Regions from separate parts of the Streptomyces sp. NPDC052042 genome, predicted to be linked through region 2. Evidence: riboswitches for the same ligand, from Rfam matches in the RefSeq annotation. Region 2 holds a riboswitch; each other region holds the start of a gene.

Region 1 (5,744 bases), on a different contig from region 2:
CGTTCTCCTCGTTGACCGCCATCGCGTAAAGGGTGATCCACTCCATCGCGTGGGTCTGCGGGTCGCCCTCGGCGCGCAGTTGGCGGGCGGTGGTCGCGGCGCGGCGGCGGACCCTGAGGCCGCCGGGCAGGATGCCCTCGCGGGACATGCCCCGCGCGACACACGCCTGCATGACGCGCCAGATGTCCAGCAGGCCCGAGCGGATCTCGTCCTCGGTGCGCCAGGCCTTCTCGTTCTCCAGCATCAGCGAGGAGATGGACAGCCCGGTCTCACGGGAGAGCCGCAGCAGTTCGTCCCCGGTACGGAACGGATGCTTCAGCACGGTGTCGTCGAGGACGATCCGGTCCGCGCCGACCGCGTCCTCGTCCACGACGAAGCCGCCGCCGACCGAGTAGTACGTCTTCTCCAGCAGCGTGGCACCGTCGCGGTCGAAGGCGAGGATCGTCATGCCGTTGGCGTGGTAGGGGAGGGCCTCGCGGCGGTGCAGGACCAGCTGCTCGTCGGCGTCGAAGTCGATCTCGTGCATTCCGAGGAGGTTGATCCGGCCGGTGGCGCGGATGTGCTCGACCCGCTCGTCGGCGGTCTCCACGTCGACGGTACGGGGCGACTCGCCCTCCAGGCCGAGCAGGACGGCCTTGGGGGTGCCGTGGCCGTGGCCGGTCGCGCCGAGCGAGCCGTACAGCTCCGCCCGTACCGAGGCGGTGTGGGCGATCAGGCCCTCGTTCTTCAGGCGGCGCGCGAACATCCGGGCGGCGCGCATCGGGCCGACCGTATGGGAGCTGGACGGGCCGATGCCGATCGAGAACAGGTCGAAGACCGAGATGGCCACGGGGACTCCTCAGGGTTGGTAGACGTCGTTGTCTGCCGGTGGTGCGGGGTATGGGCCGGTCGGCCCCAGGGGTGCGGGGCGGCCGGGGCCGAAGAGCAGGGGGCAGGGGTCAGGGGGCGTGGGAGGGCGGGGACGGGGGTGGGGGATGGGGCACCGCGCGCACTGCCCAGTGTGCGCGGTGCCCCGCCCGAGAGATCGCGGACCGCGACCCGGACCACTCCGGGACGGCCCGTGCCCGGCCTAAGACAGGCCGGGGTACAGCGGGAACTTCTCGGCCAGCGCGACGACACGGGCCTTCAGGGCCTCGGCGTCGTAGGACGGCTTCAGCGCGGCGGCGATGATCTCCGCCACCTCGGTGAAGTCCTCCGTGCCGAAACCGCGGGTGGCCAGCGCCGGGGTGCCGATCCGCAGACCCGAGGTGACCATCGGCGGCCGAGGGTCGTTCGGGACGGCGTTCCGGTTGACCGTGATGCCGATCTCGTGCAGCCGGTCCTCCGCCTGCTGGCCGTCCAGCTCGGAGTCGCGCAGGTCGACCAGGACCAGGTGGACGTCGGTACCGCCGGACAGCACGGAGACACCGGCCTCGGTGACGTCCGGCTGGACCAGGCGCTCGGCGAGGATGCGGGCACCGTCCAGCGTGCGCTGCTGGCGCTCCTTGAACTCCTCGCTCGCCGCGACCTTGAACGAGACCGCCTTGGCCGCGATCACGTGCTCCAGCGGGCCGCCCTGCTGGCCCGGGAAGACCGCCGAGTTGATCTTCTTGGCCAGTTCCTGCGTCGACAGGATGACACCGCCGCGCGGACCGCCGAGCGTCTTGTGCGTGGTGGTCGTGACGACGTGGGCGTGCGGCACCGGGTTGGGGTGCAGGCCGGCGGCCACCAGCCCGGCGAAGTGCGCCATGTCGACCATCAGGTAGGCGCCGACCTCGTCCGCGATCCGCCGGAAGGCGGCGAAGTCGAGCTGGCGGGGGTACGCGGACCAGCCGGCGACGATCAGCTTCGGCTTGGCCTCCTTGGCCAGGCGCTCGACCTCGGCCATGTCCACGATGCCGCTCTCGTCGACGTGGTACGGGACCACGTTGTAGAGCTTGCCGGAGAAGTTGATCTTCATGCCGTGGGTCAGGTGACCGCCATGGGCCAGATTGAGGCCCATGATCGTGTCGCCCGGCTGCAGCAGCGCGAACATCGCGGCGGCGTTGGCCTGCGCACCGGAGTGCGGCTGGACGTTCGCGGCCTCGGCGCCGAACAGTGCCTTGATCCGGTCGATGGCGATCTGCTCGACGACGTCGACGTGCTCGCAGCCGCCGTAGTAGCGGCGGCCGGGGTAGCCCTCGGCGTACTTGTTGGTGAGGACGGAGCCCTGGGCCTCCATCACCGCGACCGGAGCGAAGTTCTCCGACGCGATCATTTCGAGGGTGGACTGCTGTCGGTGGAGCTCGGCGTCGACGGCGGCGGCGACGTCCGGGTCCAGCTCGTGGAGTGAGGAGTTGAGAAGCGACATCAGGGGGTCCCTTGGGGTCTCAGTTGCCGGAGAACTCGGTGTACTCGTCGGCGGAGAGCAGGTCCTTCGGCTCCTCCGCGATACGTACCTTGAACAGCCAGCCGCCTTCGAAGGGAGCGGAGTTCACCAGCGACGGGTCGTCCACGACGTCCTGGTTCGCGGCGGTGACCTCGCCGGTCACCGGCGAGTACAGGTCGCTCACCGACTTGGTCGACTCCAGCTCGCCGCAGGTCTCGCCCGCGGTCACCGTGTCACCGACCTCGGGGAGCTGTGCGTAGACGACGTCACCGAGCGCGTTGGCGGCGAACTCGGTGATGCCGACCGTGGCCACACCGTCCTCGAGGGCCGACAGCCACTCGTGCTCCTTGCTGTAACGCAGCTGCTGGGGGTTGCTCATGACCTGAATTCTCCTGTACGAGGGGGAGTGCTGATGAACAGTGGTCTTACGGTGTGAGACGCGATTACGTCACGTTCGGAGCGGGCGGACGCCGTCCGCGGCGCCGGAACCGCTCGGGGCGCCGCGGACGATCGTCACTTCCGGCGCTTGTAGAACGGCAGCGCCACGACCTGGTACGGCTCGTGGTTGCCCCGGATGTCCACCCCGACGCCCTCGGTGCCGGGCGCGGCGTACTCGGCGTCGACGTACGCGATGGCGATCGGCTTGCCGAGGGTGGGCGACGGGGTGCCCGAGGTCACCTCGCCGACGACCTCGCCGCCGACGACCACGGAGTAACCGGCGCGCGGCACCCGGCGGCCCTCGGCGACCAGCCCGACGAGCTTGCGGGGCGGGACGGCCTCGGCGCGTTCGGCGGCGGCCTCCAGAGCCTCGCGGCCGACGAAGTCGCCCTCCTTCTCGAACTTCACGATCCGGCCGAGACCGGCGTCGAACGGGGTCAGGCCGGTGGTCAGCTCGTGGCCGTAGAGCGGCATGCCCGCCTCCAGGCGGAGCGTGTCGCGGCAGGAGAGTCCGCACGGGACCAGGCCGTGCGGGGCGCCCGCCTCGGTCAGGGCCTTCCACAGCCCCTCGGCGTGCTCGGGGGCGACGAACAGTTCGAAGCCGTCCTCCCCGGTGTAGCCGGTGCGGGCGATCAGCGCGGGGACGCCGGCGACCGTGCCCGGCAGCCCGGCGTAGTACTTCAGGCCGTCCAGATCGGCATCGGTGACGGAGGCCAGGACGGCGGGGGACGCGGGGCCCTGCACGGCGAGCAGCGCGTACGCGTCGCGGTCGTCGCGCACCTCGGTGTCGAAGCCCTCGGCCCGCGCGGTCAGCGCGTCCAGCACGATCTGGGCGTTGCCCGCGTTGGCCACGACCAGGTACTCGTGCTCGCCCAGCCGGTAGACGATCAGGTCGTCGAGGATGCCGCCGTCCTCGGCGCAGATCATCGTGTAGCGGGCGCGGCCGATGGCGACGGTGCCGAGGTTGCCCACCAGGGCGTGGTTCAGGAAGGCGACGGCCTCGGGGCCGGTGACGGTGATCTCACCCATGTGCGAGAGGTCGAAGAGGCCGGCCTTGGTACGGACCGCGTTGTGCTCGTCGCGTTCGCTGGCGTACCGCAGCGGCATGTCCCAGCCCGCGAAGTCGGTCATGGTCGCGCCCAGCGAACGGTGCAGGGCGTCGAGGGCGGTGCGGCGGGGGGCGGTGGTCATGGTGTGGCTCCCGGGGCATGACGGCGAGGACGAACCCTCCCCATCTGTCATCGGAACCTGAGAGGTTCGCCGAAAGCCCCCGAAGGGTCGGGTTCGGCTTGCACCTTGGGTGGAGCCGCGAAGCGGCCCGCTTTTCAGATCTGCCTCATCCACACGGTACGGGGCCTGAGAGATTCAAGGGAGGATCTTGCTCCTTCGGCGCCCGGCCCACACGGCGACCGGAACTCTCCCGTGCGGATTCAAACGGCCTTTATGCAGTTGGCCGGGCCATCATCGCACGCATCGGGCCGGAGTGGGGCCCCGGTCCCCGGGGCAGTCCAACGGCGTGGACGGTTGTGCCGCATTACCTCTTCTTTACACTTCGGCCATGAGCGGACATCCAGCAGGGGGAGGGCGATGACGTTACGGCGGTACGCGACGATCGCGGGGGCCGGGCACGGCGCGCTGCCCGCGCGTGCCGGGGCCCCGGCAGGGCACATGCTCGCCGGACCCGCGCCGGTGGTACGCGACCTGCGGCGACGCGGCGGGCGTGCGCCGCGGAGCCTGGACTTCGCGGTGGGCGACGTGGTGGTGGTCTCCGGGCTGCCCGGCAGCGGCAAGTCCACGCTCATACGGCGGGTGGCCACGGTCCGCACCGTCGATTCCCAGGACACCCGGGACCGCTGGGCGCGGTCGGTGCCCCGCCTGCTCCCGTACGTCCTCTACCGCCCCCTCGTCCGCCTCGCCCACTACGTGGGGCTGCGGCGGGCCCTGTGCTCGGGCGAGTCAGTCGTCGTGCACGACTGCGGAACGCAGGCGTGGGTACGCCGCTGGCTGGCCCGGGACGCGCGGCGCCGGGGCCGGGACCTCCATCTGCTCCTGCTCGACGTCACACCGCAGACCGCGAGGGAGGGGCAGCGGGAACGCGGCCGGGGCGTGTCCGGGTACGCGTTCGCCCGGCACCGCAGGGCCGTGGGCCGGCTGCTCCGGGACGCCGAGAAGGGGCTGCTGCCGTCCGGCTGCGCCTCGGCGGTGCTCCTGGACCGGGAGGCGGCCGGGCTGCTGGACCGCATCACATTCACCGGAGCCCGCTCGGGCCCGGGCATGTCCCGGGGCGGACGTTAACCTTCTGCCGGAAGGCTCGGGCGAGAAGGGGAAGCAGTGGACGTTCCGGCGCAGGTCCAGTCCCATCCGGAAAACGGATGGCCGGCCAATGAGCTCGAAGAGGTGCTGGCGGCCTCGGTGGGTGCGACGGAGGCCGGCGGGCGCCTCGTCGAGGTGCTCGGGCGCAGCCATGTCTGGGTGCCGCTGCCCAACGGTGGCAGCACCGAATCCACGGACCTGGACCTGCCGGCGCTGGAGATCGACGGGGCCGCGTTCGTCCCCGTCTTCAGCTCCGAACAGCAGTTCCTCGCCTGTGTCGGTGACCGGATGCCCTACACGGTCGCCCCCGCCGTCGAATTCGCCCGCGGCCTGCCCCCGCAGCTCGGCATAGCCGTGAACCCCGGGGGCGCGGTCGGGATGCCGCTGCCGCCGCCCGCCGTGGCCGAGCTCTGCCGGGCCGGACGCACCCAGCTGGACGGACCGGCCACCGGTGGCCGGGTCCGCCTGTACGAGCCGGACTGGCAGGAGGAGCCCGTCGACTTCCTCGCCGCCGCCGCCGGGGAGTTCGAGGAGAGCGGTGTCGTGCTCACCGCCCGCCGCGCGCTGGCCAGCGTCGAGGGCGGGGAGCCCGTTCTCTTCGTCGGCGTCGAGTTCATCACCTGGGACGAGGCCGCGCGCGACGTTC
Region 2 (5,744 bases):
GGGCCGACGCCGGGGCCGCCGCCACCGTGCGGGATGCAGAAGGTCTTGTGCAGGTTCAGGTGCGACACGTCGCCGCCGAACCGGCCCGGCCTCGCCAGGCCGACCAGGGCGTTGAGGTTGGCGCCGTCGACGTACACCTGGCCGCCGGCGTCGTGCACCTCGGCGCAGATGTCCGCGACGTGCTCCTCGAACACGCCGTGCGTCGACGGGTAGGTGATCATGAGCACGGCGAGCTCGTCACGGTGCTTCTCGATCTTGGCCCGCAGGTCCTCGACGTCGATCTCGCCGTTCTCGGCGGTCTTCACCACGACGACCTTCATGCCGGCCATCACCGCACTGGCGGCGTTGGTCCCGTGCGCGGAGGACGGGATGAGGCAGACGGTCCGCTGCTCGTCGCCGTTGGCCCGGTGGTAGGCGCGGACGGCCAGCAGACCCGCGAACTCGCCCTGCGAGCCGGCGTTCGGCTGGAGCGACACCGTGTCGTACCCGGTGACCTCGGCCAGGCGCTCCTCCAGCTCATGGATGAGGGAGAGGAAGCCCTGCGCCTGCTCAGCCGGGGCGAAGGGGTGCAGCCCGCCGAACTCGGGCCAGGTGACCGGCTCCATCTCGGTCGTCGCGTTCAGCTTCATGGTGCAGGAGCCGAGCGGGATCATGCCGCGGTCCAGAGCGTAGTCCCGGTCGGCGAGCCTGCGCAGGTAGCGCAGCATGGCCGTCTCGGAACGGTGCTGGTGGAAGACCGGGTGGGTGAGGAACGCGTCGGTGCGCAGCAGGTCCTCGGGGAGCGCGTCGGCGGCCCCGGAGTCCAGCGCGTCGATGTCGCCCTCGGCGCCGAAGGCGGCCCAGACGGTGGCGATCTGCGTACGCGTGGTGGTCTCGTCGCAGGCGACGGAGACCAGGTCGGCGTCGACGAGACGCAGGTTGACCCCGCGCTCGCGGGCCCCGGCCACGACATCGGCGGCCTTCCCCGGGACACGCACGGTGACGGTGTCGAAGAAACCGTCGGTGACCACGTCGGCGCCGGAGGCCCGCAGACCGGCGGCGAGGACCGCGGCGTAGCGGTGGGTGCGCCGGGCGATCAGGCGCAGCCCGTCGGGGCCGTGGTAGACGGCGTACATCCCGGCCATGACGGCGAGCAGCACCTGGGCGGTGCAGATGTTGCTGGTGGCCTTCTCCCGGCGGATGTGCTGCTCACGGGTCTGCAGGGCCAGCCGGTACGCCTTGTCGCCGTCCGCGTCGACGGAGACGCCGACCAGGCGTCCGGGCAGGTTGCGGGCGAACTTCTCGCGCACGGCCATGTAGCCGGCGTGCGGCCCGCCGAAGCCCATGGGGACGCCGAAGCGCTGAGTGGTGCCGACGGCGATGTCGGCGCCCAGGCCGCCCGGCGAGGTGAGCAGGGTGAGGGCGAGCAGATCGGCGGCGACGGTGACGATCGCGCCGAGCTCATGGGCCTGCTCGATGAGGGCACGCGGGTCGCGGACCGCGCCGGACGCACCGGGGTACTGCACCAGCACGCCGAAGACACCGCGCTCGGCGATCTCGGCAGGGATGCCGTCGGTGAGGTCGGCGACGACGACCTCGACGCCGGTCGGTTCGGCGCGTGTCTCGATGACGGCGATCGTCTGCGGCAGGGCGTCGGCGTCGACCAGGAAGACGCCGTCCTTGACCTTGCCGATCCGCCGCGAGAGCGCCATGGCCTCGGCAGCCGCGGTGCCCTCGTCGAGCAGGGAGGCGCCGGAGGTGGGCAGACCGGTGAGGTCGGCGACCATCGTCTGGAAGTTGAGCAGCGCCTCCAGCCGGCCCTGCGAGATCTCCGGCTGGTACGGCGTGTAGGCCGTGTACCACGCGGGGTTCTCCATGACGTTGCGGAGGATCACCGGCGGGGTGAAGGTGCCGTAGTAGCCGAGCCCGATCATCGGGGCCAGGATCTGGTTGCGGTCGGCCAGGGAACGGAGCTCGGCGAGGACCTCGGCCTCGGTGCGGGCACCTGGCAGCCCGAGTGCCTCGGCGCTCTTGATCACGTCGGGCACCGCGGCGGCGGTCAGCTCGTCCAGCGATCCGTAACCGACCTGGGCGAGCATCTTCGACTGCGCCTCGGCATCGGGACCGATGTGGCGCTGTTCGAACGGAATGCCCTGCTCCAGCTCGGCGAGCGGAGTGCGACGGGGGGTCATGGTGGAGGCCTCCTGGTCTGTCAGGACCTGCGAGGGGCACCGCGGCGCGGGTGCCCGAACGGCCTCCCCCTCTGTCATCTCGACCTGAGAGCTTCACCGGCACGCCTACGGCGTACCGGCTTTCACCGTCGGTGAGGACGGGAACCGTACCGGCACTCGGCCGCACGGGACCCGCCCTGCTTTCCAGAGTGACCTCGTCCGCGCGGTACGGGGGCCTGAGAGATTCCGGGGAGGATTTGCTCCTTCGGCGCCTACGGACGGTTCCGGAGGCTCTCCCGCACGGGGTCAGCGGCCGTCACCAGCCTACCAGCGGGGCCCGTGACGGAATTCTCGAGTGGCCAACCCCCCGATTGTGCCCTTCTGTAGTGCTTGTGGAGTAGTCAGTGCTTGTGGAGTAGTCGCGACCTGTGGGAGGGATCGTGCAGACCGACATCGATCCGCGCAGCCTGATCGGCCGCAAGGCGTTCGACCGCAAGGGCACCAAGATCGGAACCGTGGACGAGGTGTACCTCGACGACGCGACCGGCGTGCCCGAGTGGGCGGCCGTACGTACCGGACTCTTCAGCCGGGACGCTTTCGTCCCGTTGGAACCCAGCGAATTCGTGGACGACACCCTGCGCGTCCCCTTCGACCGCGCCCTGATCAAGGAAGCGCCCGACTTCGGTGTCGGCCGTCATCTCTCGCCGGAGCAGGAGCTTCAGCTGTACCGGCACTACGGCCTCGACTCCTCGCCCGGGCAGACCGCCCCGGACAGGGACTTCGGCAGGCTGGCCGGCCAGGAGGAGTAGTCCACCGGATCGCGCACCAGCGGCTTCGGCTCGGCGGGCCGAAGCCGCTGGTCGTCGGTCCGGAACGTGCGCACCCGGCCGGGCGCCGACCAGGGTTCCTCGAACCGGACCGTCACCCGGCCGAGCCCGCTGCCCTGCACCCAGCCGTGGCCGTAGGTGTCGTGGTGGACGTCGCGGCCCGCGGGCCAGTCCCGGGCCGCGAGCCCTTCGGTGGGCTGCGGCGCCTCGCCGTGCGGGTCGGCGGCCGCCCCGTCCGGCTCGTCGCCCTCCTCCGCGCCCTTCTCGGCCGTGTCCTCGGCGGCGGCCCGCTCAACGGCGGCCTGGGCGAACAGATCCTCCTGGGTGTAGTCGGCGAGGCCCGAGACGCCGACACCCAGGAGCCGTACGCCTCCGGTGGTGTCGACGGCCTCCAGGAGCCGTGTGGCGGCCTCCCGGACCACCGCTGGGTCGTCCGTGGGCCCGCGCAGCGTCTCCGACCGCGTGAGCGTGGAGAAGTCGTAGCGGCGCACCTTCAGCACCACCGTGCGCCCGGATCTCCCCGCCTCCCGCAGCCGCCGGACGCACCGGTCGGCCAGCCGCTCCACCTCCGTCCTGACCCGCACCCGGTCGTGCAGGTCGGCGTCGAAGGTGTCCTCGACCGACACCGACTTCGCGTCGCGTTCGGCGACCACGGGCCGGTCGTCGTGGCCGAGGGCCATGCGGTGCAGTGAGCCGCCGTGTGCCCTGCCGAGCAGCCGTACGAGCTCCGCCTCCCCCGCTTCGACCAGGTCGTCGACCGTCATCATCCCGGCACGGCGCAGGTGGTCGGCCGTGGCGGGCCCGACGCCGGGGAGGATCCGCACGGGCATGGGCGCGAGCAGTTCCCGTTCCGTCCCCGGTTCGATGAGCCGCAGCCCGTTCGGCTTCGCCTGTTCCGAGGCGATCTTGGCGAGCATCTTGGAACCGGCGAGGCCGACCGAGCCGGTGAGCCCGGTGACGGCCTCGATGACCACGCGCAGTTCCTTCCCGATCGCCAGTGCGGAGGCCGTGTCATCCGCCGCCCCGCCGGCTTCCAGGTCGACGAACGCCTCATCCAGGCTGAGCGGCTCCACCAGCGGGGACAGCCGCCCCAGCAGCTCCATCACCTGGTCGCTGACCGTCCGGTACAGATGGAAGCGGGGCACCAGATAGGCCGCGTTGGGCGCCAGACGCCGCGCCTGCCCCATCGGCATGGCCGAATGCACGCCGAACCGGCGGGCCTCGTACGACGCCGTGGCGACGACCCCGCGCGGCCCCAGACCGCCCACCACGACCGGCTTTCCCCGCAGACTGGGCTTCGCCGCCTGCTCCGCGGAGGCGTAGAAGGCATCCATGTCGAGATGCAGGATGGTGGGCGCGGCTCTCACATCTACCGATGCTGCCCTACGGCACTGACAATCGCCGCGCGCCGGTCCCCGGCCGGGTCATCCGGCGCGGTTGCGCCGCCGTGCCAGTTCGTCCGCGGGGTTGTGCCGGATGAGGGTCTCACCGGTGTCCACCCGCTCACCGTGCAGCTGCGACAGGGCGGCGTCGACGTCGTGCCACACTACGCCCACGGCGATACCGAAGACGCCCTGGCCGCCCTGGAGCAGGTCGACGACCTGGTCGGGCGAGGAGCACTCGTAGACCGTGGCCCCGTCGCTCATCAGCGTCATCCGCTCGAGGTCCTGGAATCCCCGGGCCCGCAGGTGCTGCACCGTGGTGCGGATGTTCTGCAGGGCGACGCCCGTGTCCAGGAAACGCTTGACGATCTTCAGCAGGACGACGTCCCGGAAGCTGTAGAGCCGCTGTGTGCCCGAGCCGTACGCGGGGCGCACGCTCGGCTCGACCAGGCCCGTGCGCGCCCAGTAGTCGAGCTGCCGGTAGGTGATGCCCGCGGCCGCGCAGGCCGTCGGTCCCCGATAGCCGATGTCGTCGGCCGATGTCACTCCGCCCCCCGCCACAGCAGCCGGTTTCACCGATTGCCTGATGGTGCGGCCGGCCGTACTCCCCTGCTGCGGATACGGCCCGCCAGCTGCCGTACCGTCGCCGCTGCTTCTCACGCCGACCTCCGTCCTTGACCTGCCACCTCGAAGGTAGGCAGTCACTCGGGGTGCGTCAACGATCGCCACACTCGGCACGCCGAGTGATAATCACCCCGAGGGTGGTTTCCGATGCCGTGCGAGCGGGAATGGCTTGTCGGATGCGCTGACGGCGGCCCCGCGGACGGTTACTGACTGCTGGTGCCGAAGTCCTCCGGCGAGATCTGGTCGAGGAATTCGCGGAACTTCTCCACCTCGTCCTCCTGCTCGTCCGGAATGGCGATGCCCGCGTCGTCGAGCACACCGTCGCTGCCGTAGATCGGCGTTCCGGTCCGCAGTGCGAGGGCTATGGCGTCGGAGGGGCGTGCGCTCACCTCGACCCCGCTGGCGAAGACCAGCTCCGCGTAGAAGACCCCCTCCCGCAGGTCCGTGATGCGGACCTCGGTCAGCTCCTGGCCGACGGCCTGGAGCACATCCTTGAAGAGGTCGTGTGTCAGGGGCCTGGCCGGAGCCATGCCTTGCTGGGCGAACGCGATCGCGGTCGCCTCACCAGGACCGATCCAGATGGGGAGGAACCGGTCGCCTCCCACTTCACGCAGGAGCACGATCGGTTGGTTGGAGGGCATCTCCACCCGGACACCCACAACGTCGAGCTCGTTCACACAGCAACCCTAGGACGTGCTCGGCAGGTTTGGGTAGTCGGGGCGGAATGTGATCAGTGGAGGCGGACCCTCAGAGCGGTCTGC
Region 3 (5,744 bases), on a different contig from region 2:
TACGGCCGCAAACCGCTTTTACGTGCATCGAGCGATCGCCGACGAGTTCGCCGGGAGGCTGGGGGAGCGGATGGCCTCCCTCACGGTCGGACCAGGTACCGAACCCCAGGTCCGCGTCGGACCGCTCATCGACGCGGTGGCGAAGGAAAAGACGTCGTCTCTGGTCTCCGACGCTCTGGATCGAGGGGCGAAGGTCGTCGCCTCCGGACAGGTGCCCGACGGCCCCGGCCACTTCTACCCGCCGACCGTGCTGACCGGCGTCAGCACCGGAAGCCGACTGCTCCACACGGAGATCTTCGGGCCGGTCGCTCCCGTCATCCCCTTCGATAACGAGGACGAGGCGGTCAGGCTGGCCAACGACACCGACTGGGGGCTGGCAGCGTACATGTTCACCCGGGATCTCGACCGGGCCCTCGACATCAGCGAGAGGCTGGAATCAGGCATGATCGGCCTCAACACCGGTCTCGTTTCCAACCCCGCTGCACCGTTCGGCGGAGTCAAACAGTCGGGGCTCGGCCGAGAAGGCGGTCGCGTCGGCATTGAGGAGTTCCTGGAACACAAGTACATCGCCATACCAGTGCGACACCACGTCCATGGGTGACGCACGCGCCCAGCGCATCCAGGGCTTCGGCGTAGTCGGCTGACGCCCGGTTGCTGGCATCTCGTCGTGTTGGGCGGGGTTCGATACACAGCAGGCACGGACGTCCGTGATCATGGAGTTCTCTACGCTCTGTGACCTTGGACTGCCCGTGCCTGCCGACGCATCATCTCTGACCTCCACTGCCTTTGACCAGCTCAGGCCACACCCAGAAGCGTCCGGGAACGAGGTTCCGGGATTGCTGGAACGCCTTGCTCAGGTCCCGGACCCGCGTGACCCGCGGGGAGTACGGCATCCGCTTGTGACGCTCCTGGCACTGACGGCCTGCGCGGTTCTCGCCGGAGCGCGGTCCTTGCTCGCGGTGGGTGAATGGGTGGCCGACGCACCGCCGGTCCTGCTCGAACGGCTCGGCACGGTCATAGATCCGCTGTTCCCGAAACGGTCCTGGCCCGCGGAATCCACGATCCGGCGACTGCTCGCCAGAATCGACGCGGACGCCCTGGACCGGGCGTCGGAGCCTGGCTGGCGGACCGGCAGACCAGTGGTCAAGGGCTGCGAGGACTCGCGGTCGACGGGAAGTCGCTGCGGGGTGCGGCCCGCGTGAAGGGACGGAAGATCCACCTCCTGGCCGCATGCGACCACGTGAGCGCACTGGGCCTGGCCCAGATGGACGTCGGCGAGAAGACCAACGAGATCACCTGCTTCCAGCCGCTGCTCGACACCCTTGAGAACTTGGCCGGGCACGGTCGTCACCAGCGATGCGATGCACACCCAGCACGACCACGCCGTCTACCTGCTCGACCGGCAGGCCCACTACATAGTGATCGTGAAGCGCAACTCCAAGAAGCTCCGCGAACAGCTCAAGTCCCTTCCCTGGAAGTAGATTCCGCTGCAGGATAGGACCTGCGCGACCGGTCACGGCCGCCACGAGATCCGCAGACTGAAGGTCTGCACGGTCAACAACCTGCTCTTCCCCGGCGCCCGCGAGGCCGTGCAGATCGTCCGCCGCCGCGTCCACCGCAAGACCGGAAAGATCAGCCTCAAGACGGTCTACGCGGTCACCAGCCTCACCGCCGAGCAGGCTGGCCCGGCCCAGCTCGCCCGACTGATCCGAGGGCACTGGATCGTCGAAGCCCTGCACCACGTCAGGGACGTCACGTTCACCGAGGACGCCTCCCAGCTGCGGACCGGGAACGCACCCCGAGCAATGGCCACCTGCAGGAACCTTGCGATCGGAGCTTTTCGCCTGGCCGGCGTCCGCAACATCGCCTCCGGACTCCGACGGACAGCCCGGGGCCAAACCAGGCCCCTCACCCTCCTCGGCCTCACATGATCAAAACGGACGGCATCGAACTACGCCGAAGCCCTGCCAGCGCATCCAGTCCGGCGAGTCCATGAGGGGCCATCGAGTCGGATGAAGGCGGGGCCCGGTGCTCGACGATCACGTCCAGCCGCCGGGCATCGGGCCCGTACGTTGCCTCTCGAAGCACACGACAACCGAATACTCTGCTGATGATCCTGTGCGGGAGAGCTCACGCTCTTCGAGGACCGTTGCGCCGAAGGAGCAGATCCTCCCCGGAATCTCTCAGGCCCAACTACCGCTTCGGCAAGGCGACTCTGGAAAGACATGACGTCACGTCCTGCACCCCGGTGCAAACCGCCGGACCCGGCGGTGAAGCTCTCAGGTACCGATGACAGAGCGGGGAGGCCACCCATACACAACGTCGCGCCCACGGCGACCTCAGCAGGGAGCCTCCCTCCATGACCTCACCCGAATCCTCTTCTCCATCCGGGGAGTTCGCCGCACGTCACATCGGCATCAACCACGCCGACCGCGCCAAAATGCTTGCCGAAGTCGGCTACCCGACCCTTGCCGACCTCATCGACGCCACCGTCCCGAGCGGTATCCGGAGCACCTCCGACCTGAAGCTGCCCGCCGCCACCGAAGCCGAGGCGCGCGCCGAGCTGCAGGAGCTTGCGGGCAGGAACACTACGGCCGTCCCGATGACCGGTCTCGGCTACCACGCGACCAGCACGCCCGCGGTGATCCGGCGCAACGTGCTGGAGGATCCGGCCTGGTACACCGCCTAGACGCCGTACCAGCCGGAGATCAGCCAGGGCCGCCTCGAAGCGCTGCTCAACGACGGAACCGGGACATCGACCCATGGCAGGCCGAGACCCGCGAACAGGGCCTGCAAGTCCGGCGGGTAGCTGGCGTATCTTTCGCGCGCGGCGTACAGCCGCTCCGAGTATCCGGGAGCGGTTCATATCTGTTGGTGCAGGTGGTCGATGCGGGTGAGCACGTCGTCCACGTGTGGACGTACCTGGGCCTTCAGCTCCTTGCTCCAGACCTCGTCCTGATAGTGACAGGTGAGGTACAAGTTCCTGGCGTGTTCCAGGACGGGGCGGTGTTCCGGGGGCAGGTGGGCCATGGCCCAGTGGGCGGCGGCGTCCTTGGTCTTGATCTCGCCTGTGGCGAGGGTGGCCCAGATGCGGGCGAGGGTCAGCAGGACGTTGCGCGTGTCGTCGTGTAGGTCGGCCAGAAGTTCGGGGATCGCCTCAACGCTCGCCCGGACGAGGTCGGTGTGCGGCACCGGATCCAGCAGCTCGGCCGGAGGCGGCCCGGTCAGGGGGTGGTTGCCTGCCAGGACCACTGCGAGGACCAGGGCCAGGTCCGGCATCGGGCCGGGCCGCGGAGCCGCGCCCGCCTGGAATTCGTCGCGCAGCCACTCTCCGTAGAGGAAGTCTCCGATCGGCGGGAACCGCCAGGGGCGGACTTCGGACTGGACCACGACAGTGAGTTCAACCGGCCGGACAGTGGGCGTGAGGCCGGAAATGTCCAGCAAGCCCTCGACAAGTGCCTGCCGCGTCGCCTCGTCAAGACTCCGCCGGGTGACGGCCAGGATGTCCAGGTCGCTGGCCGGGGCGAGACCCCCGAGCACGGCGGAGCCGTGAAGGTACGTCCCGAGGAGTTCCGGCCCCACGACGTCGCGGACGAGGCCTACGGTCTGCTCAAGCTGATCCATCACGCCAGTGTCGGATACACCCGCTCACCGGTACCCACCGGCCCGTGCCTGCTCAGCGATGCTCTGCCCACTGAGGCCGGCTCAGCCCCCGGCATCGGGCGGCAGGGTCCCGTTGGGTGATGTGAGCGACGACCGCATCAACGCGGAGCCGGGGCTGAGCCTTGCGGTGTGGTGCGAAGGAAATCCGTTCCTGCGCACCACGCGCCTTATGTCACGGTCGTGAGGTCTTGGCGTCCAGTCAGGACTCGGCGGCCGCGAGGCCGGCGATGGCAGCGAGCAGGACAACGGTGCCCGTGACGGTGGCCGCCGTGAGCCGTTCCTCCAGGAGCACAACGGCCAGGACGGCCGCGCTGACCGGTTCGAGGAGCATCATCACCGACGCGGTGGCCGCTGGCAGAGCAGCGACCCCGGCGAAGTGCAGCGGACAGGCGAGCGCCGTGGTGACCGCAGCGATGTACAGCATCGGCAACGCCACTTGGGCCAGGCGCGCGCTGCACGTTACCAGGCCCTCGGCCCAGGCGAGCGGCAGCATCACGGCTGCACCGATGAGAAACGACCCCACGGTGAGGGTGGAGGGATCCTCACCGGCGCTGTGCCGCCCGGTCCACCGCCCCAGCACGTTGGAGACGGCGTAACCAGCGGCGGGCAGGGGCGCCACCCCCACTCCCAGGGGGTGGACGCCCCCGGCTGGTTGTCCAGTACCAAAACGGTGAGTCCCACCATCGCGCCGACGACCGCGAGCAGCCCGCCGCGGCCGATGTGCTTGCCCAGGAACACGCGTCCCCCGGTGGCGGTGAACATCGGGGCAGTACTGACTGCGACGGTGGTGCCAACCGCCAGCCGCGTGTCCTGGACGGCAGCGAAGTAGGCGGTCTGGAAGACCGCCAGCCCGACGCTGGTACCAGCGAGCAGCAGCACACGCCGACCGACCGGCTGCGGCGTCCGGGGAGCCTTGCGAGAGCGGTGCAGCACCCAGACCGGCACCAGCAGCGCCGCGCCGGCCAGAAAGCGACAGAACGAGATGGTCAGGGGCCCGAGGTCACTGGATTGGTAGATGACGTTGACGGCGGTCCGGGGCGTTCCCAAGGCGATTCCTGTGGAGGCCAGGAAGGCGAAGCCGCGGCGCGCTGAGCGCGAAGGAACCCGGCTGCGAGATCGCCGACGCCTACATCACCGCCCGCGCCTGACCCCGCCAACCAAACCACCTGTCCCGCCTCGGCACCAAAGGACTTCTGACGGCGTCCCGGACCACCCGCGCCGGCACGTACCCGCCGTTCAGCGGCCTGGCATCGGGTGGCCTGGCTCTCTTCCCGGGCCAGGCCACCCGATGCAGGCACCGGCTGCTCGCGAACGAAACCGGGCTACGTCCGTACCAGGCCGGCCTCAGTGTGTGGGTGCGGCTGTGTGAGGGGTGTCGGCGGTTGTGTCCGGGTTCGGGGTGGGGTGGGTGCCGGGTCGGTGGCGGGTGCGGATGAGGATGAGGGCGATGAGTGCGGAGAGGGTGAGGATGGCGACGGCCCACCAGATGGCGGTGGTGTAGCCGTGGACCATGGCCTGCTGCTGGACGGCTTGGGGGACCGGGGTTTCGGTGGTGCGGGTGGTCAGGTAGGCAGTGGTGGCGCTGGCGGCGATGGTGTTGAGCAGAGCGGTGCCGAGCGCGCCGCCGATTTGCTGGGAGGCGTTGGCCATGGCGGAGGCGATCCCGGCGTCCTGGGGGCGTATGCCGTGGGTGGCCAGGGTCATGCCGACCAGGAAGGCGATGCCCAGGCCCAGGCCGAGGATGAAGAAGGAGGGGAGGATCAGGGCGGGGTAGGAGGTGTCGACGTCGATGCGGGTGAGCAGGAGCATGCCCAGGACGGCAGTGAGGAGTCCGGAGGCCATCAGGAGGCGCGGGCCGATCCGGGTGGTCAGGCGGGGGCCGATCTGGGTGGAGCCGGCGATGGTGCCGACGACCAGGGGGAGGAAGGCCAGACCGGTGGTGACGGGGCTGTAGCCGCGGACGACTTGCAGGTAATAGGTGAGGAAGAGGAACAGGCCGAACATGCCGATGACGGCCAGGGCCATGCCCAGGAAGGCGCCGGCGCGGGTGCGTTCGGTGACGACGCGCAGGGGAAGCAGAG

Evidence for each region. A riboswitch is a leader RNA that binds a small molecule or an ion and turns the genes downstream of it on or off. The one in region 2 is predicted to bind glycine.
Region 1: linked by a shared signal. The riboswitch ahead of gcvT (glycine cleavage system aminomethyltransferase GcvT) and the one ahead of gcvP (aminomethyl-transferring glycine dehydrogenase) in region 2 are both predicted to bind glycine.
Region 3: linked by a shared signal. The riboswitch ahead of ACIHCL_RS34665 (glycine dehydrogenase (aminomethyl-transferring)) and the one ahead of gcvP (aminomethyl-transferring glycine dehydrogenase) in region 2 are both predicted to bind glycine.

The regions. Positions count from the first base shown of each region.
Region 1 covers NZ_JBIUBU010000003.1:209,724-215,467, forward strand. Annotated here, with positions in the region: gene ACIHCL_RS08330 (L-serine ammonia-lyase) at 1-829, opposite strand, end outside; gene glyA (serine hydroxymethyltransferase) at 1,070-2,329, opposite strand; gene gcvH (glycine cleavage system protein GcvH) at 2,349-2,726, opposite strand; gene gcvT (glycine cleavage system aminomethyltransferase GcvT) at 2,861-3,976, opposite strand; glycine riboswitch at 4,121-4,218, opposite strand; gene ACIHCL_RS08350 (AAA family ATPase) at 4,373-5,080, shown strand; gene ACIHCL_RS08355 (enhanced serine sensitivity protein SseB) at 5,117-5,744, shown strand, end outside.
Region 2 covers NZ_JBIUBU010000012.1:224,370-230,113, forward strand. Annotated here, with positions in the region: gene gcvP (aminomethyl-transferring glycine dehydrogenase) at 1-2,171, opposite strand, end outside; glycine riboswitch at 2,365-2,459, opposite strand; gene ACIHCL_RS21355 (PRC-barrel domain-containing protein) at 2,591-2,959, shown strand; gene ACIHCL_RS21360 (DNA polymerase IV) at 2,884-4,344, opposite strand; gene ACIHCL_RS21365 (MerR family transcriptional regulator) at 4,402-5,019, opposite strand; gene ACIHCL_RS21370 (bifunctional nuclease family protein) at 5,187-5,660, opposite strand; gene ACIHCL_RS21375 (MerR family transcriptional regulator) at 5,714-5,744, opposite strand, start outside.
Region 3 covers NZ_JBIUBU010000041.1:16,909-22,652, reverse strand. Annotated here, with positions in the region: gene ACIHCL_RS34685 (NAD-dependent succinate-semialdehyde dehydrogenase) at 1-601, shown strand, start outside; gene ACIHCL_RS34680 (transposase family protein) at 714-1,202, shown strand; gene ACIHCL_RS34675 (hypothetical protein) at 1,323-1,481, shown strand; gene ACIHCL_RS34670 (ISAs1 family transposase) at 1,482-1,931, shown strand; glycine riboswitch at 2,112-2,209, shown strand; partial or broken gene ACIHCL_RS34665 (glycine dehydrogenase (aminomethyl-transferring)) at 2,360-2,767, shown strand; gene ACIHCL_RS34660 (aminoglycoside adenylyltransferase family protein) at 2,863-3,624, opposite strand; gene ACIHCL_RS34655 (EamA family transporter) at 3,863-4,243, opposite strand; gene ACIHCL_RS34650 (DMT family transporter) at 4,156-4,710, opposite strand; gene ACIHCL_RS34645 (MFS transporter) at 5,008-5,744, opposite strand, start outside.